DNA from 4 places in the Streptomyces paludis genome. Region 1 is predicted to be linked to each of the others. Evidence: riboswitches for the same ligand, from Rfam matches in the RefSeq annotation. Region 1 holds a riboswitch; each other region holds the start of a gene.
The links. A riboswitch is a leader RNA that binds a small molecule or an ion and turns the genes downstream of it on or off. The one in region 1 is predicted to bind S-adenosylmethionine.
Positions count from the first base shown of each region.

Region 2: linked by a shared signal. The riboswitch ahead of DVK44_RS38005 (putative leader peptide) and the one ahead of DVK44_RS06640 (aminotransferase class V-fold PLP-dependent enzyme) in region 1 are both predicted to bind S-adenosylmethionine.
Region 3: linked by a shared signal. The riboswitch ahead of DVK44_RS05400 (ABC transporter substrate-binding protein) and the one ahead of DVK44_RS06640 (aminotransferase class V-fold PLP-dependent enzyme) in region 1 are both predicted to bind S-adenosylmethionine.
Region 4: linked by a shared signal. The riboswitch ahead of thrC (threonine synthase) and the one ahead of DVK44_RS06640 (aminotransferase class V-fold PLP-dependent enzyme) in region 1 are both predicted to bind S-adenosylmethionine.

Region 1 covers NZ_CP031194.1:1,523,259-1,525,451, reverse strand. Annotated here, with positions in the region: gene trpD (anthranilate phosphoribosyltransferase) at 1-391, shown strand, start outside; SAM riboswitch class IV at 496-613, shown strand; gene DVK44_RS06640 (aminotransferase class V-fold PLP-dependent enzyme) at 843-2,193, shown strand, end outside.
Region 2 covers NZ_CP031194.1:7,543,540-7,545,732, reverse strand. Annotated here, with positions in the region: gene DVK44_RS33080 (GNAT family N-acetyltransferase) at 1-427, opposite strand, end outside; SAM riboswitch class IV at 920-1,064, shown strand; gene DVK44_RS38005 (putative leader peptide) at 1,095-1,175, shown strand; gene DVK44_RS33075 (glutathione S-transferase C-terminal domain-containing protein) at 1,313-2,092, shown strand.
Region 3 covers NZ_CP031194.1:1,240,843-1,243,035, reverse strand. Annotated here, with positions in the region: gene DVK44_RS05400 (ABC transporter substrate-binding protein) at 1-1,063, opposite strand, end outside; SAM riboswitch class IV at 1,233-1,354, opposite strand; gene DVK44_RS05395 (penicillin-binding transpeptidase domain-containing protein) at 1,464-2,193, opposite strand, start outside.
Region 4 covers NZ_CP031194.1:4,326,269-4,328,461, reverse strand. Annotated here, with positions in the region: partial or broken gene thrC (threonine synthase) at 1-1,237, opposite strand, end outside; SAM riboswitch class I at 1,255-1,382, opposite strand; gene DVK44_RS19225 (glucosyl-3-phosphoglycerate synthase) at 1,571-2,193, shown strand, end outside.

The sequences.
Region 1 (2,193 bases):
CTCGTCCGCGCTGGTCTTCCGGGGCGACGACGGGCTCGACGAGCTGACCACCACGGCCACCTCCCGGGTCTGGGTCGTCCGGGACGGCAAGGTCACCGAGCGCCCCTTCGACCCGCGCGACGTCGGGCTGTCCCTCGTACCGGTGGAGGCGCTGCGCGGCGCGGACGCGTCGTACAACGCGGATGTCGCCCGCCGGCTGCTGGCCGGCGAGACCGGGCCCGTACGGGACGCGGTCCTGCTCAACGCGGCGGCGGCGCTGGTGGCCCTCGACCCGACCGACGACGCGCTGGAACTCCAGCTGGCGGCGGGCATCGCGCGGGCGGCCGAGTCCATCGACTCGGGCGCGGCGGCGCGGTCGCTGGCCCGCTGGGTGAGCGCGAGCAACGCCTGACGGCGGGGCGAAGCGAAGACGATACGGGACGGGGGCCGCGCCTCCGTCCCGTATCGCGGACAGCTGTTGGGCGGTCCGGCACGCTGTGCCATACTTTCGCCCAAGGTCATGAGTGACAGCGATTTAGGCCCCGGCTCGCTGTCCGGCAACCCTCCGTCCGTGGCGGGGTGCCCCGGGTGAAGACCAGGCCGTAGGCAGCGAGGTCTACGGCAAGCGCGGACCCCTTGTGCCTTTGGGGTCCTGGTCCTCAAGGGAGCAGTCTCGTGAGCAAGCGAATGCGTTAGGGCCCTGGGGAGCCGGACACCGGCTCCCGAGCCCCCTCTTCATCACACCTCCGCACGGTGATCTCCGTGTGTCGAGGCATTCCCCGCGCGATTGTCGTGGCTCCGCCATGCCCTGCCGCGGGTCTCTGAAGCCATTCCGCCGTTCCGTCCTGCCGGGAGATACCGCCATGTCCGCATACCCGAACGCCACCGCCACCGCCACCGCTTCCGCCGCCACCGCCCCGTCCTCCGACGACCCCGCCTGTGGCGCGCCGCTCCCGGTGCTGGGGCGGGATGTGACCGTGCCGCTCGTCACCGGCGGCGAGGTCGGCTACGCGGCCCTGGACTACGCGGCCAGCGCCCCGGCCCTCCAGCGTGTGTGGGACGACGTCGCCGCGTACGCCCCCTACTACGGCAGCGTCCACCGGGGCGCCGGCTATCTCTCGCAGCTCTCCACGGACCTCTTCGAGAACAGCCGCCGCACGGTCGCGGAGTTTCTCGGCTGCCGCCCGGACGACCAGGTCGTCTTCACCCGCTCGACCACCGACTCACTGAACCTGCTGGCGGCCGTGATTCCCGACGGCTGCCAGGTGTTCGTCTTCGAGACGGAGCACCACGCCTCGCTGCTGCCGTGGCGCGACGCGGCGGTCACGTATCTCAACGCCCCCCGCACCCCGGCCGAGGCCGTCGCCACCCTGGAGCGCGCGCTCGCCTCGCGCGACCCGAAGGGGCCGGCGCTGGTCTGTGTGACGGGCGCGTCCAATGTGACGGGCGAGCTGTGGCCCGTCCGGGAGCTAGCCGCCGCCGCGCACACGCACGGCGCCCGGATCGTGCTGGACGCCGCGCAGCTGGTACCGCACCACGTGGTGGACATCGCGGAGCTGGACGTCGACTGGATCGCCTTCTCCGGGCACAAGCTGTACGCGCCGTTCGGCTCCGGGGTCCTCGCGGGCCGCGCCGACTGGCTGCGGGACGCCGAGCCGTATCTCGCGGGCGGCGGCGCCAGCCGCAAGGTGGCGCGCCGGGCCGACGGCGGTGTCGAGGTCGACTGGCACACCACGGCCGCCCGCCACGAGGCCGGTTCGCCGAACGTCATCGGGGTGTACGCGATCGCCTCGGCCTGCAAGGCGCTGACGGAGGCCGGCTTCGACGCGCTGTCGGCGCGCGAGCAGGCGCTGGTGGCGCGGGTGCGGGCGGGGCTCGCGGAGGTGCCCGAGGTGAAGGTGCTCTCGCTCTTCGGGGACGACGCGCCGCGCGTGGGGGTGCTGTCGTTCGTCGTCGAGGGGTGGAACAGCTCGCACTTCGCCGCCGCGCTCTCGGCGGAGTACGGCATCGGGGTACGCGACGGGCTGTTCTGCGCGCACCCGCTGGTGCGGACCCTGCTGGGCAGCGACCCGCAGGACCCGGGGGAGTGCGGCGCCCCGGAGGCGGAGCCGGGCGAGCGCTCGCTCAACGCGATCCGGGTGAGCTTCGGCGCCGGGACACCGGACGAGCACGTGGAGCGGTTCGTCCGGGCCGTGCGCGAGCTGGTCAGCGACG
Region 2 (2,193 bases), 6.0 Mb from region 1:
GGAAGGGGCCCGGTTCGGTGAGGGCGATCAGGGCGAGGATCTCGGGTACGTCGGCGGGCCCGAGCCGTACCGCCTCGGGCGCGGGTTCGGCGTACAGCGCGGTGTCGACCAGCTGCACGCCCTCGCCGTTCTGTACGGTCTCCCAGCCGGCCGGCACGGTCCGGATCCCGGTGACCGGGGTGACGGTGCCGGGGCCGACGAGCGCGGCCAGGTCGTCCCAGGCGCGGGGGTCGTCGGGGTCCGCCAGGGCGGTGAACGGGGAGACGTCCACGGGGTAGCGGGCGGCCCGGCCGACGCGCTCGGCGAGATGGGCGTGCGGGCCGGTCAGCGCGGCCCAGGCGGCGTTGTCCAGGAGGTGCGGTGCCGCCGCCGGGCCGGGGAGCGGGCCCGAAGTGGGGTACGGGGCGCGGTGGATGCTGGTGGACATGACGGTGCGGGGTCTCCCTGTCTGGAACGCGGCGGGGCGCGGTCGGGGTGCGCCGTGCTTCGGCGGCGGAGGGGTCCGGCGGAAACGGACCCGGACGCTGACGCGCGTGCGGAATCCTCCGGAGCGCGGGAGCGGGGGGCACACCGCAACCACGGTGTCAGTGGCTGTCGGACGCCCGGGAAACGGTCAGCGTCGACAGAGGCCGCGGCATACGGCGGCACAACAACCGGCGGCACACGGCGCGCTGTTGAGACACGGCGGGGCGACGGTGCGGTCCGTGCGCAGCGGGCCGCGGCCGGGGCGCGGCTGTGCGGCCGTACCGTCAGCTGCGCGCATGGCTGTCGCCCTCACTCTTCCGCCCCCGAGGGGATCTCATGGTCGCCGCACGGTATGCATGCCCCGAAAAGGATGTCAACGCGAGTGACCACCACGTGAGACCGTACGCGCGGCCTTCTTGACGGCGTCACGGAGCGCGCCCAGACTGGCGTGGACGGTCACGATTGTCAGCGCCACGGCGCGGGTTCGTCCCGCTCCCGTGGTCTTCGGCCCCGGCCCGCCGACAGGCAACCCTTCCACCGCGACGGGGTGCTCCGGGTGACGACCGGGTTCCGCCGACGCGGCGGGACAAGCGCGGTCTCGCGTCTCGCGGGCCCCGAGGGTAGGACGGGTGGCACGGGTGGCACTGCCGCGGAACGGCTTGACGAGGCGCCTGCACATCGATCTCCAGCGGGTCTCCAGCGCCTACTGATCCGTGACCGGTCCGTCCGATCCGGACCGGTGCGCGGCAGCGCGGTCGCCCGCAGTCGCCCTCGCACGTCACCCCCGCATCAGGCCCCTGACGCCCACAAGGCCGCGGTGGCCTCCTCGTTCCCCCAAGGGAGAGTCATGCCCGAGACAGCTTCGCGCAGCGCCGGCGCCGCCACTACCCGTGGCTGCCGGCAGAGTCAGTCCGCCTCGGGGCCCCGGCCCGGGACGGCCGCGACCCGCACCCGTCCGTACCGCTTCCGCAGCCGGATCGGCGTCGGCCTCGCCGGCGGCTTCTACCCGGTGCCGCACCGCTACGACCTCTTTCTGCGGGCGAGCTGTCCCCGCTCGCTGCGTATCTCGATCACTCTCGGCCTGCTCGGCCTCGACGGTTCGGTCGCCACCACACTCCTGACCCACCCCGCCGAGACGCCCGACGCCTTCGCGTCGCTGCGTGGCGCGTACGAGGCCACGGTGCACCACTACGACGGCCCGCTGACGGCGCCCGCGCTGCGCGACCGCTGGAGCGGGCGCATCGTCAGCAACCGCACCTCCGACATCCTCGGCGACCTGGCCGGCCCGCTCTCCTGCTCGGACGGCTCCCGCCCCGTCCTGCACCCGCCGGCCCTCGCCCCGGAGATCGACACACTCCGCGATCTGCTGGACCGGAACGTCACCCCGGCCGCGCCGGCCGCCGCGCGATCGTCGGCACTGAGCCTGCTGGAGCACCAACTCACCAGAACGAGCCACGCGTTGGGCGATGACCTGACGGCCGCGGATGTGGACCTGTGGGTGGCGCTCGTCCCCCTCGTCCCGGCCGGCACCCTCAGCGCGTACCCTCGGCTCCGGGAGTACGTACGCCGCCTCGGCGACCACCCCGCCTTCCGGGGCAGCAGCGGCGCGGTGCCCGACGCGGCCTGAGCCCCGCGGTTCGCGCACGGTGTTGTGCACACCGCGCGCGGGCGGGGCGCTGAGCAACATCGGTGGACGGCTTCTCATGGAGTGAGACAACGCCTTCGCCG
Region 3 (2,193 bases), 280 kb from region 1:
TGTAGACGTCCTCGCCGTACTTCACCTTGGCCTTGAAGTCGGCGTCGTAGTCGATGCTGTCGTTGCCCGCGCCGTAGAACGTGCCCTGGGCGAACGGCTTCTGGTACTCCGCCGCGCTCAGGTAGTTCAGGAACTTGTACGCGGCGGCCGTGTGCTTCGAGCCCTTGGGGACGTAGTACGAGGTCAGCGCGCCGACCGCGCCCGAGGAGGGGTACGTGAAGCCGATCGGCTGGCCCTCCTTCTCCATGGCGAAGGCGCGGCCGTCCCAGAACGGGACGATCCAGGCGTCGCCGTTCTGGAGGACGGTGGCGACGCTGCCGGCGTCCGCCGGGTACGCCGAGACGCAGCCCTTCAGCTCGGCGAGCTTCTTGAAGCCCTTGTCGACGTCGGCGGGGTTGGAGAGCTTGCCGCCGCCCTGGGACACCAGGGCGGAGAAGAACTCCAGCCCGGCGTTGTAGGTCAGCGGGGGCAGCGCGACATGACCGCAGTACTTCTTGTCGAAGATGTCGGTCCAGTCCTTGGGCGCCTGCTTGATCTTGTCCGTGCGGTAGAGCAGCCCGTTGGAACCGGTCGTCAGCGGCACGCCGTACGACGCGCCGTCGATCGTGGACCGCTCGGTCAGCACCGGGTCGAGCTGCTTCCAGTGGCTGAGGTCGGCGGTCTTCAGCGGCTCCAGGAGATCGCCGCCGACGGCCTGGTGCAGCGAGCCGGGGGTGAGGGCGAGCACGTCGAACGGCGCGTTCTTGCCGCCGGCCGCGCGCAGCTTGGTGACCCAGTCCGAGTCGGCGCCGTACACCAGGTTCACCTTGATGCCGGTGTCCTTCTCGAACGGCTCCACGAAGGACGACTTGAACAGCTCGCCCCACGCGCCGGCGAAGGCGGTGACGGTGATCGACTCGCCCTTGCCGTCGCCCGAGCCGCTGCCGGAGGAGCCCGAGCCGCCACCCGTGTCGACGCCGCCACAGCCGGTCAGGGTGAGCGCGGTGACGGTGCCGGCCGAGGCGAGCGCCAGCAGATAGCCGCGCCGGCGGGCGCGGGCGGGGCGGGGCAGGAAAGATCTCATGAGAGAGAACTCCTCAGTGCGGTGAGTGAATACGGCGAGTGGCGCGCGTGTGGCCGGCGCCGGGCATGGTGCCGGTGCCGGGGGCCGGACCGGGAGACACGAGGCAGGTGGCGCGCGGCGAATCGCGAGGTCATTCCGTACTCCCGTCAGGTCCAGGACCTGACCGACAGGTCCGCGCTTGCTCCCGGCACATCGGTGTGCGCGTGGAGCCGTGTCATCACCCGGGGCACCCCACCGCAGAAGGAGGGTTGCCGCTCAGCAAGCCGGGGCTTGTCGCTGAGACTCGTGACGTCGAAAAAGTAACATTCATTTAAGCCAAACCAAAGATGACCTGGATCACAACGGGAGTGGTCCAGGTCACCGCGCGACGCGGCTCGGCGCTACGGATCTCTTCGGATCGCTATCCCAGGGCCGCCGCCATCATCTTCTGCGCGACCGGCGCCGCCAGACCGTTGCCGCTGACCTCCGAGCGCGCCGCGCCCGAGTCCTCGACGACGACCGCGACCGCCACCTCCTTGCCGCTCGACGCGTCCTTCGCGTACGAGGTGAACCAGGCGTACGGCGTCCCGTCGTTGTCCACGCCGTGCTGGGCGGTGCCGGTCTTGCCGCCCACCTCGGCGCCGCTGACCTTGGCGTTCGTCCCCGTCCCCTCCTCCACGACCGTCACCATCGCGCTGCGCAGCTGCTCGGCCGTGGACGAGGAGACGACGCGGGTGGTGTCGCTGTCCTCGTACGACCGCACCGTACCGCCGCTGCTGTCGACCACCTTGGACACCATGTGCGGCGCCGCCATCAGTCCGTCGTTGGCGAGCGCCGCCGAGACCATCGCCATCTGGAGCGGGGTGGCCGTCACATCGAACTGGCCGATTCCCGACAGCGCTGTCTGCGCCTCGTCCATCCCGGTGGGGTAGACGCTCGCGGCGGCGCGTACGGGCACGTCCTGGGTGGTGTTGTCGAAGCCGAACTTCTCCGCCATGGCCCGGAGCTTCGTCTGTCCCAGCTCCACCGCCATCCTCGCGAAGACGGTGTTGCAGGAGTACCGCAGGGCGGTGCGGATCGTGGCGTTCTCGCACGGCGCCGAGGCGCTCTCGTTCTCCAGCACGGTCCGGGTGTTCGGCAGGGTGTACGGG
Region 4 (2,193 bases), 2.8 Mb from region 1:
TGGTGAGCGTCGGGTCGAGGAGTCCGGTCTCAATGAGCTTCTTCGTCACACCGACGGTCACCCCGCCCGCCGTCTCCGCGAAGATCCCCTCCGTACGGGCAAGCAGCTTGATCGCGTCAACGATCTGCTCGTCGTTGACGTCCTCGACGGCGCCGCCCGTGCGGCGCGTGATGTCCAGGACGTACGGGCCGTCCGCCGGGTTGCCGATCGCCAGCGACTTGGCGATCGTGTTGGGCTTCTGCGGCCGTACGACGTCATGACCCGCCTTGAAGGCGGTGGAGACCGGCGAGCAGCCCTCCGCCTGGGCGCCGAAGATCTTGTACGGCTTGTCCTCGACCAGGCCCAGCTTGATCAGCTCCTGAAGACCCTTGTCGATCTTCGTGAGCTGTGAGCCGGAGGCGATCGGGATGACGATCTGGTCGGGCAGCCGCCAGCCGAGCTGCTCGCAGATCTCGTACGCGAGCGTCTTGGAGCCCTCGCCGTAGTACGGGCGGAGGTTGACGTTGACGAAGCCCCAGCCCTCGCCGAGCGGGTCGCCGATCAGCTCGGAGCAGAAACGGTTCACGTCGTCGTAATTGCCCTCGATGCCGACCAGGTCACCCCCGTACACCGCGGCCATGACGACCTTGCCCTGCTCCAGGTCGTGCGGGATGAACACGCACGAGCGCAGCCCGGCGCGGGCGGCGGCGGCGCCGACGGCGCCCGCGAGGTTGCCCGTGGAGGAGCAGGAGAGCGTGGTGAAGCCGAAGGCGCGGGCGGCCTCGACGGCGATGGCGACGACACGGTCCTTGAAGGAGTGCGTCGGGTTGCCGGAGTCGTCCTTGATGTGGAGCGCGCCGGTGATGCCCAGTTCACGGGCGAGATTGTCGGCCTTGACGAGCTTGGTGAAACCGGGGTTGATATTCGGCTTCGTGGCCACATCGGCGGGGACCGGCAGCAGCGGCGCGTACCGCCAGATGTTGTCGGGGCCCTCGGCAATGCGCTTCTTCAGCTCTTCGGGGTTGCCGCTGGGCAGCTCGTACGCGACTTCGAGCGGCCCGAAACAGCTCGCGCAGGCGAAAATGGGGCCGAGGGCGAAACGTTCGCCGCATTCGCGGCAGGAGAGCGCGACGGCGGGACCGAAATCAACAGTCCCAGCGGACTCAGTGGTCTTGGTAGTCCCTGCGGTCTCAGCGGACTCGGTGGTCCCAGCGGACTCTGTGGTCGGAACGCTGTTCGGGACGGTCTGCACAGCCATGATGGCGAGGCCCTTTCTCCTCATCTTCCTCGCGACGTACTTCGCCGCAAGACGGAATTGGCACCTTCCCCACCGTGACCTCGCGGTCGGCGGGAGGGTTGCCGGGACTTCAACGGGCCGTTCCCTCAGTCCCTCTGGATGAGCGCTATGACGCCGGACCCGGGGTCCGGTGCGTTTGTTTCACCTGCTGGTGTTGTTCAAGACTGTAACCGAAGGAGTGGACGGCTGAGATAGTCGTCCGCACCGCGAGATGGATCACACACGGTCCCACTGGATCATCCTGATCAGTGGCTTACCCCCCGATTTTACGGATCAGCGCAGGGAGTACCGAACGTGCTGGAAGAGGTGGAGCGCTGGCTGGCCAGGCGCTCCTGGTCAGCCGCCGACCGTACGCTCGACCAGCTGCTGGCGGCGAAGGCCGCCCGGGGCAGCACGGTGAGCGTGGTGCTGCCGGCGCTGAACGAGGAGGGGACGGTCGGCGAGATCGTCTCCGAGATCCGGCGCGCGCTGATGACGCGGACGGCGCCGCTGGTCGATGAGCTGGTGGTGCTCGACTCCGGCTCCACGGACCGTACGGCCCAGGTGGCGGCGGCGGCCGGCGCGCGTGTCGTGCACCGGGACGCGATCCTGCCGCGGCTGCCGGCCGTACCGGGCAAGGGCGAGGTGCTGTGGCGGTCGCTGCTGGTGACGAGCGGCGATGTCGTGTGCTTCGTGGACGCCGACCTGAGGGAGTTCTCGGCGGACTTCGTGTCCGGGACGGTGGGCCCGCTGCTCACGGACCCGGAGGTGCACTTCGTGAAGGCGATGTACGACCGGCCGCTGCGGAACGTTACGGAAGGCAGCACGCCCGCTGCCGGTTCCTCCGCAGGCTCCTCCGCAGGTCAGGGCGGCCGGGTGACCGAGCTGGTGGCCCGCCCGCTGCTCAATCTGCACTGGCCCCGGCTGGCCGGTTTCGT